Linked DNA regions of Prosthecodimorpha staleyi. The protein of the gene in region 1 interacts with the protein of each later gene in a pairwise test. Links are inferred from orthologs where the notes say so. Each region holds a gene or a part of one and is shown on either strand. Other genes may lie near its edges.

Region 1 (2,776 bases):
GTCCGTCGACCGAGCGCACAATCGGCGGTGCTGCAGATCCCCGACATCAAGGCCGAGGTCACCGCCCGCGGCGAGATCTATGCCTATCGATGCGTTGCCGAGAAGCGCCGGCGCGCCACCCGCGAGGATCGCGCGGCGATCCCGGTCCCGGCCGGCACCGAACTCTTGCTGCTGACCTGCCTGCATCTGGCCGACGGCACGCCCTATGCCTGCGAGGAACGGATCATCGCACTCGACAACGTGCCGGATGCGCGTGCCGTCGATTTCTCTGTCGAACCGCCGGGTACTTGGCTGCTGCATCATGTCGCCTGGCACGAGGCGGAGCATCACATCTCGGCGGCGGGCGCCGACCAGCGTATCGCCGACCTGCTCGACCTGCCCGTCGGCACCGCCTGCCTCGTGCTGGAACGCACCACCTGGCGATCGGGCGCGGCCCTGACCGCCGTCCGCGTCTGGTATCCGGGCGACCGGCAGCGGCTCGTCGCGAGGTTCACGCCGGCAGGTCCCGGGCGGTAGCGCCGGATCGTCCGAAGACGGCGGCGACGGCAAAGGCGGCCCGCGCACGGAGGCCGCTCAAGGCCGGCGTCGGTATCGCCCGCGACGGCTGCGCATCGGCACCGCGCATGTGGCGCCGAGGGCGAGGCCAAGCGCACGGGGCTCGGCACGGTGTCCGGCCGAAAACGCGGCTTCAGGCGCCGAACAGCACGGCATGCATGATGCGGCCTGGCATCAGCGTGAACAGGCCGGCAATGACCAGCGCGCCCACGAACAGTCCCCGCATGGTCTTGCGGTGCCGCCCGATCGCGCCGTGCCGCGCCGCGTGGATCGCCACCACCAGCATCAACAGCACCCAGACGGACAGGATATGGATCGGGCTCCAGGCGCCCCAGAGCCGGATCTCATGGATGAAGAAGGACGATAGCGCGACCACCGCCATCCCGATCACCCACAGCCAGCCAAGCCCGCGATGCAGCGGCGTGCCCTTCGGCGCTGCGAATTGCGCGAGCCCGACCACGAAGGCCAGCAGCGCCAGGACGGCATGGATCTGGATGGCCGGCGATGCGGCAAGCAGCGGTGCGAAGGACGGATTCATCGTGCAGGCTCCGAATGTCGGTACCGTCCAGTACCAACATTCCGGAAGCCTCGCAAGTGCCCCAACGGAATTTCCGTCCGCTCCGACGGCGACCTGCCTGGGCGCCGTCGGAGCGGAGAGCCGTCAGAACGGGATTTCGTCGTCCATGTCGTTGGCGACGGGCTGCGGCCGGCTGCCACCGCCGCCGCCACGCGGCCCGGAGGAACCGCCGCCGAAGCCGCCCGAGGCCTGGCCGCGCTCGAAGCTGCGCCCGCCGCCACCGCCACCGCCGCTGCGCGCCGGCGGCGCGCCGAAATCGTCGCCGCCCCCGCCGAAATCCTCCCCGCCCTGCCCGCCGGCAGGCCGGTCGAGCAGCACCATGGTGGAGTTGAAATTCTGCAGCACGACCTCGGTCGAATAGCGCTTCTGGCCCTGCTGGTCCTCCCAGGAGCGCGTCTGCAGTTGGCCTTCCAGATAAACCTTGGAGCCCTTGCGCAGATATTGCTCGGCTGTCTTGGCCAGCGGCTCGCTGAAGATCACCACCCGGTGCCATTCCGTCTTGTCGCGGCGCTCGCCGGACTGCCGGTCGCGCCAGGACTCCGAGGTCGCCACGCTCAAATTCACGATCGGCCGGCCGTCCTGCGTCCGCCGCACCTCGGGATCGGCACCCAAATTGCCGACCAGGATCACCTTGTTGACGCTTCCGGCCATCTCGATCTCCAAACACTTTCGCCGGCCCCACCGGTGCCGGCTGCCTCCCTCGGCCCAGACCGGCCCCGCACGCCGCATCCACGGCGCCGTATCCGACCAGACCCGAAACGCCACTGGGGCGGCGCTCCTTCCATAACGTCCCGAACGCCGCTTCCGCACCGTCCCGTTCGTCGGAACCCGATATGCAGCTTCGGCAGTGTCCCGTCCGCCCGGCCCCGTGGGCGCGTCACCTTACGCCGCCGCCGGCGCCCGGGCGACCGCACGGTCCCGTCCGACCGAGCGCCGCGCCAGCTTATCCACCGTTGTCGGCCTTGTCCGCCGCTCCGCCTCGCCTACCCCCGCCCGGCGGACCGCCCCCGTTTGCTCCGATCGATCCGGCAAGGCTTGCAATTGTTCCTGTTCCGTTCTAAGCGTCTCCCGCGCCATTCGCAAGTCCCCCCGGCTCGAATCGGTGATTGTGACCGCCGGTTCCCGCCGATAGGGTGGCGCGGCGTGCGGTCCGGGACCGGGCGGGCCGATCACGGACGGACGGCCCGATATGGACCGCGCGATATGGATCGCCGTGTCCGCTTGCGCGGCATGACGGGCACTGCCGGACGGGTTTTTGCGTCCGGATCGGTTGCAAGCCCGATCCTGTCGCGCGCGGCCCCGGTCTTGCACGGCGTGCGGGCGCGTCACGCAACGCCTGACGTGCACGGCCCGTTGCGCATAGCCTTCCGTGCATGGCGGACATCCGCCGTCGCGCGCGAACCGTAGACGATCGGCGTCGCGAGGCGTCGTCCCATCCCGCCGTGCGTCCGATCCGGACCGGAAACGATCGATGACCGAGAACCGCCGCCCCGCCGCCAACCCGACCAAGATGCTCTCGATCCGGGGGGCGCGCGAGCACAATCTGAAGAATGTCGACCTGGACCTGCCGCGCGACTCGCTGATCGTGATGACCGGCCTCAGCGGTTCGGGCAAGTCGTCGCTCGCCTTCGATACCATCTATGC
Region 2 (2,988 bases), on another replicon or contig:
CGGCGAGCGACCGGCCGAGGCTGCGCGCCTCGATGCCCTCGCCGCGCCGGCGCGCCAGGAAGGCGCGGATGTCGGCCGGCCGGAGCTCGGACAGGGACGCGATGCGCGGCGGCTCGCCGAGATGCAGCGTCAGGAAGGACAGGAACTGCCGGAGGTCGCGATCATAGGCCTCCAGCGTCTTCGGCGAGGCACGCCGCTCGGCGCCGAGATGGCGCTGCCAGTCGGCTGCGGCGGCGGCAAGATCGGGTGCCGCGATCAGGAGGGGCGATTCGGCCGTCATGCCGCCATCCTGATCGAGGCGTGATGAACAGCCGATTAGCGACTATCGTCCCTGCCTGCCGCCGGCCCCCCCGAATCGAACCATCCCATCGACACACCCCCATGGCCCAGACCGACCTCCTGTTCGACAGCCCCGCCGCGTCCCCCCGGGACGTGGTGCCGGTGGTCGTGCCGGTGGCGCTCGACCACGCCTACTCGTACCGGGTGCCGCGCGGGGTGACGGTGCAGCCGGGCACCATCGTGCAGGTGCCGCTCGGCACCCGCGAGGTGACCGGCGTGGTCTGGGACGACGAACCCGGCGGGGAGACCGTCGGCCATAACCGGCTGAAGCCGATCGCCGCCGTCCACGACGCGCCGCCGCTCGGCGAGACCATCCGCCGCTTCGTCGATTGGGTGTCGCGCTACTACATGATGCCGCGCGGCATGGTGCTGCGCATGGTGCTGCGGTCGCCCGAGGCGCTCGAGCCGGAGGCGCCGATCCGCGGCGTCCGCCTCGTCGGCGCCCCGCCGGAACGGCTGACGCCGGCGAGGCGGCGCGTCCTGGAGGCCCTGGTCGACGGGCTCGCCTGGTCGCGCCTCGGCCTTGCCGCCCAGGCCGGCGTCTCGGTGTCGGTGGTCGATGGGTTGATCGACTGCGGCACGCTGGAGACGGTCGAACTGCGCGCCGGCCGACCGGCCGACATTCCCGAACCCGACTACGGCCGCCTCGCCCTCACCGACGACCAGCAGGCGGCGGCCGAGGACCTGACCGCGACCGTCGCCGAGGGCGGCTTCAAGGTGGTGCTGATCGACGGCGTCACCGGCTCGGGCAAGACGGAGGTCTATTTCGAGGCCATTGCGGCCGCCGTGAAGGCCGGACGGCAGGCGCTGGTGCTGCTGCCCGAGATTGCCCTGACGGCCGAGTTCACCGACCGCTTCGCGGCCCGGTTCGGCGCCAAGCCGGAGGAATGGCATTCCGACGTGTCGGCCAAGGCGCGCGCGCGCACCTGGCGCGGGGTCGCCACCGGCGAGGTGCGCTGCGTGATCGGCGCCCGCTCGGCCCTGTTCCTGCCCTTTCGCGATCTCGGCCTGATCGTCGTCGACGAGGAGCATGACGGCGCCTACAAGCAGGACGAGGGCGTCGTCTATCACGCCCGCGACATGGCGGTGGTGCGCGGCCGGCTCGGCGGCTTCCCCGTCGTGCTCGCCTCGGCGACGCCCTCGATCGAGAGCCGGGTCAATGCCGACCAGGGCCGCTATCGCCGCCTCGTCCTCCCGTCGCGTGTCGGCGGCGCACGGCTGCCCGAGATCTCGGCCATCGACCTGCGCCAGAAGACCCTGCCGCGCGGCCGGGCGATCGCGCCGCGCCTGCAGACGGCGATCGACGAGGCGATCGGGCGCGGCGAGCAGGCGCTCCTGTTCCTGAACCGCCGGGGCTACGCACCGCTGACGCTCTGCCGCAGTTGCGGCCATCGCTTCGAATGCCCGAACTGCTCGACCTGGCTGGTCGAGCACCGCTTTCGCGGCGTGCTCGCCTGCCACCATTGCGGCCATACCGAGCGCCGGCCGGATGCCTGCCCGTCCTGCGGCGACCTGGACAGCCTGACCGCCTGCGGCCCCGGCGTCGAGCGCGTCGCCGAAGAGGCCGCCGCGCTGTTTCCCGAGGCCCGGCGGCTGGTGCTGTCCTCGGACATGCCCGGGGGCACGAAGCGGCTGAAGGACGAATTGGGCGCCATCGCCAAGGGCGAGTTCGACCTGGTCATCGGCACCCAGCTGGTCGCCAAGGGGCACAACTTCCCGAAGATGACCGTCGTCGGCGTGGTCGACGCCGATCTCGGCCTCGCTCATGGCGATCCGCGCGCGGCCGAGAAGACCTTCCAACTCCTGCAGCAGGTGACCGGCCGCGCCGGCCGGGCCGGTGGCGAAGCGCGCGGCTTCCTGCAGACTCATGCGCCCGACCATCCGGTCATGAAGGCGATCATCGCCGGCGACCGCGAGCGATTCTATACCGCCGAGATCGACGAGCGCCGCCGCGCCTTCATGCCGCCCTTCAGCCGGCTCGCCGCCGTGATCGTCTCCGCCGACGAGCGCGAGCCGGCGCTGGCCGCCGCGCGCGACCTCGCCGGCGCGATCCCGCCCGCCGACGCGATCCGCGTGCTCGGCCCGGCCGAGGCCCCGATCGCGGTCATGCGCGGCCGCCACCGTCTGCGATTCCTGGTGATCGCGCCCCGACAGGCCGACCTGCAGGGCTATCTCGCCCAATGGCTGCAGGGCCGTCGCTGGGGCAAGGGCGGCATCAAGATCCAGGTGGACATCGACCCGCAGAGCTTCCTGTAGCCCCGTCCCGGCAGTGCACCGCCGCAATGGCGGTAAACCGCCACCGAAACTGACCTTAGACTTTCGGAAATGTCGCAACGCATCATGTTGCGTGGGTCATACCCATATGCTAGGACACCCCCGGCTTCGGGTGGCGCATCCTTACTGCGCAGGACGCCCGAGCAAAAAGCCGAACAGAATCAAGGGCGTGCGGAGGCGGTTAACCTTTGCCCGTCCGAATTGGCGTGGGGGTCTTCGCCCTTGACTGAGTCAACGATCGTTACCGGCGTCGCGCAGCGTTATGCCGGCGCCCTGTTCGACCTGGCGCTCGATGCGGGCGCCGTGGATCAGGTCGCGGCCGACCTCGACGCCTTCGAGGGTCTGGTCAAGGAAAGTGCCGATCTGAAGCGGCTC
Region 3 (2,838 bases), on another replicon or contig:
CTACTACCGCAGCCGCGGCGGCGATGTCGGTTTCGATCGGGAATTCGCCAAGGAGACCTTGGACGAGCTCTGCCGCGTCCACGCCAAGAACGCCTCGATGCTGCTGGCGCTGGCCGAGGCCGACGCGGTCGTTGCCCCGAGCCGGTTCCAGGTGTCGATGCTGCCGCCGCGGCTCGCGCGCGATGCCCATGTCATCCACGAGGGCGTCGACCTCGCCGCGATCCGGCCCGATCCCGCCGCCCGCTTCGCGCTGCCGGACGGCCGCATCCTCGATCGAACGACGCCCTTCGTCACCTTCGTCAACCGCCGCTTCGAGCCGCTGCGCGGCGCGCATGTCTTCGTCCGCGCGCTGCCGGCTTTCCTGGCCGCGGTGCCGGAGGCCGAGGTGGTGCTGATCGGTGCCGCCGACGGCAAGGGCTACGGCACGCCGCCGCCCGAGGGCCGGACCTGGCGCGACATCTTCTGGGCCGAGATCGCGGATGCGGTCGATCCGCGCCGCGTGCATTTCGTCGGTACCCTGCCGCATGGCCGCATGCTCGATGCGATCCGGGCCGGTGCGGCGCATGTCTATCTGACCTATCCGTTCGTCGCCTCCTGGTCGCTGTTCGAGGCTATGGCGGTGGAAGCTCTGGTGATCGGCTCGGCGACCGCCCCGGTCCAAGAGGTGGTCGAGCACGGCCGCAACGGCCTGCTGGTCGACTTCTTCGATCGCGCGGCACTGGCCGACACCATGGCGGCGGCCTGCCGGCGGCCGGCGGATTTCACGGCCCTGCGCGGGGCGGCGCGCGAGACCATCGCGGCGCGCTACGACCGTGCCCGGATCGGGGTCAGGCCCTGGCTTGACCTGATCGACGCGGTCGCCGGGGAGGGGCCGCGTCCGTGACCGATCCGGCAACGGCAACCGATGCCCGTATCGTGTCCGCCGCCCGCCTTCTGCCGGACGGGCCGGCCGGATAGACTGGCGCCATGGAGTGGACCGACGAGGCGATCGTGCTCGGCCTGCGCCGGCAGGGCGAATCCCACGCCGTGCTGGAGGCGATGACGCGCGAACGGGGGCGGCATCTGGGTCTCGTGCGCGGCGCGCGCTCGCAGAAGCTCGCCGCCGCGCTGCAGACCGGCAACCGCCTGCGCCTCGTCTGGCGCGCGCGGCTCGACGAGCATCTCGGCAGCTACGCGGTCGAGCCGATCGGCTTCCGCGCCGCCGGCTTCATGGAGAGCCCGATCGCGCTCTTGGCGGCGCAGACCCTCGCGGCGCTGCTCCGGCTCGTCTCGGAACGCGACCCGCATCCCGAGCTCTATGCCGCCCTCGACGAGGTGCTCGACCGCATCGGCGACCCGGTCGAGACCGGCGAACTCGTCGTGCGCTTCGAACTGATGCTGCTCGAAGGGCTCGGCATCGGGCTGGATCTGTCCGCCTGCGCCCTGACCGGGGCGACGCGCGATCTGGCCTGGGTCAGCCCGAAGACCGGCCGGGCCGCCAGCCGGGAGGCCGGCGCGCCCTTCGCCGACCGGCTGTTGCCGCTGCCCGCTTTCCTGGCGCCGGCGGACGGGTCGAACCATCCGCCGCCGGACGGGGCCGATCTTGCGGCCGGATTCCGGCTGACCGGCCATTTTCTCGCCCGCCATGCCGCGCAGGAGCGCGGGCGCGACCTGCCCGAGACGCGCGACCGGCTGCTGGCGCTGATCCAGCGGGGCGCCGGCGGTGCGTGACGGCGGGGCGTCCAGGCTTGCCCTTCGGGGGGAGATGGCGTAACGGGAACATATGGGAAACAGGGTGATTCCGCCGTCCGATGGCGGCGACGAGAGCGGGCCGGGCGGCGAGGTGCTGCCGGTCAATCTGCGCGACGCGCTGGAAGAGCGCTACCTCGCCTATGCCCTGTCGACCATCATGCATCGCGCGCTACCGGACGTGCGCGACGGGCTGAAGCCGGTGCACCGGCGCCTGCTCTACGCCATGCGGGCGTTGCGGCTCGATCCCGGCTCGGCCTTCAAGAAATGCGCCCGCGTCGTCGGCGACGTGATCGGCAAGTTCCATCCGCACGGCGACCAGTCGGTCTACGACGCCATGGTGCGGCTCGCGCAGGATTTCGCGCAGCGCTATCCGCTGGTCGACGGGCAGGGCAATTTCGGCAATATCGACGGCGATAACCCGGCCGCCATGCGCTACACCGAGGCGCGGCTGACCGAGGTGGCGGCGCTCCTCCTCGAAGGCATCGACGAGGACGCGGTCGATTTCCGCCCGACCTATGACGGCTCCGAGGAGGAGCCGGTCGTGCTGCCCGGCGCCTTCCCGAACCTGCTCGCCAACGGCTCGTCCGGCATCGCCGTCGGCATGGCGACCTCGATCCCGCCGCACAATGCGCATGAGCTGTGTCGCGCCGCCCTGAAGCTGATCGAGGCACCGGAGACCGGTATCGAGGACCTGGTCGAGATCGTGCCCGGGCCGGACTTCCCGACCGGCGGCATCATCGTCGAAAGCCGCGCCTCGATCCTGGAGAGCTACCGGACGGGACGCGGCGCCTTCCGGGTCCGGGCGCGCTGGCACACCGAGGATCAGGGCCGCGGCACCTGGGTGGTGGTGGTCACCGAAATCCCCTACCAGGTCGCCAAGAGCCGCCTGATCGAGAAACTGGCCGACCTGATCAACGAGCGCAAATTGCCGCTGGTCGACGACGTGCGCGACGAATCCGCCGAGGATGTGCGCGTCGTCTTCGTGCCCAAGAGCCGCAATGTCGAGCCCGGCCTGATGATGGAATCGGTCTTCAAGCTGTCCGAGCTCGAAAGCCGCATTTCCCTCAACATGAACGTCCTGTCGGGCGGCATCGTCCCAAAGGTGAT

Evidence for each region. Proteins that work in one complex are often made in the same cells at the same time.
Region 2: the proteins of ssb (region 1) and KL771_RS24955 interact in binary tests that used the Escherichia coli proteins (3 or more experiments, as listed by UniProt). The link is inferred for Prosthecodimorpha staleyi from one-to-one orthologs.
Region 3: the proteins of ssb (region 1) and recO interact in binary tests that used the Escherichia coli proteins (3 or more experiments, as listed by UniProt). The link is inferred for Prosthecodimorpha staleyi from one-to-one orthologs.

What each region holds. Positions count from the first base shown.
Region 1 is NZ_JAHHZF010000014.1:66,842-69,617, reverse strand. It holds ssb (single-stranded DNA-binding protein), read right to left. Parts: upstream 1,784-2,776; coding sequence 1,217-1,783; downstream 1-1,216. Other genes in the region: uvrA (excinuclease ABC subunit UvrA), read left to right, coding at 2,604-2,776; KL771_RS24210 (DUF2306 domain-containing protein), read right to left, coding at 689-1,093; hutC (histidine utilization repressor), read left to right, coding at 1-516. UniProt on the Escherichia coli protein: Plays an important role in DNA replication, recombination and repair. Binds to ssDNA and to an array of partner proteins to recruit them to their sites of action during DNA metabolism. Acts as a sliding platform that migrates on DNA via reptation.
Region 2 is NZ_JAHHZF010000015.1:15,648-18,635, forward strand. It holds KL771_RS24955 (primosomal protein N'), read left to right. Parts: upstream 1-381; coding sequence 382-2,595; downstream 2,596-2,988. Other genes in the region: KL771_RS24950 (tyrosine recombinase XerC), read right to left, coding at 1-280; KL771_RS24960 (F0F1 ATP synthase subunit delta), read left to right, coding at 2,836-2,988.
Region 3 is NZ_JAHHZF010000005.1:149,145-151,982, reverse strand. It holds recO (DNA repair protein RecO), read left to right. Parts: upstream 1-966; coding sequence 967-1,710; downstream 1,711-2,838. Other genes in the region: parC (DNA topoisomerase IV subunit A), read left to right, coding at 1,763-2,838; KL771_RS11370 (glycosyltransferase), read left to right, coding at 1-883. UniProt on the Escherichia coli protein: Involved in DNA repair and RecF pathway recombination.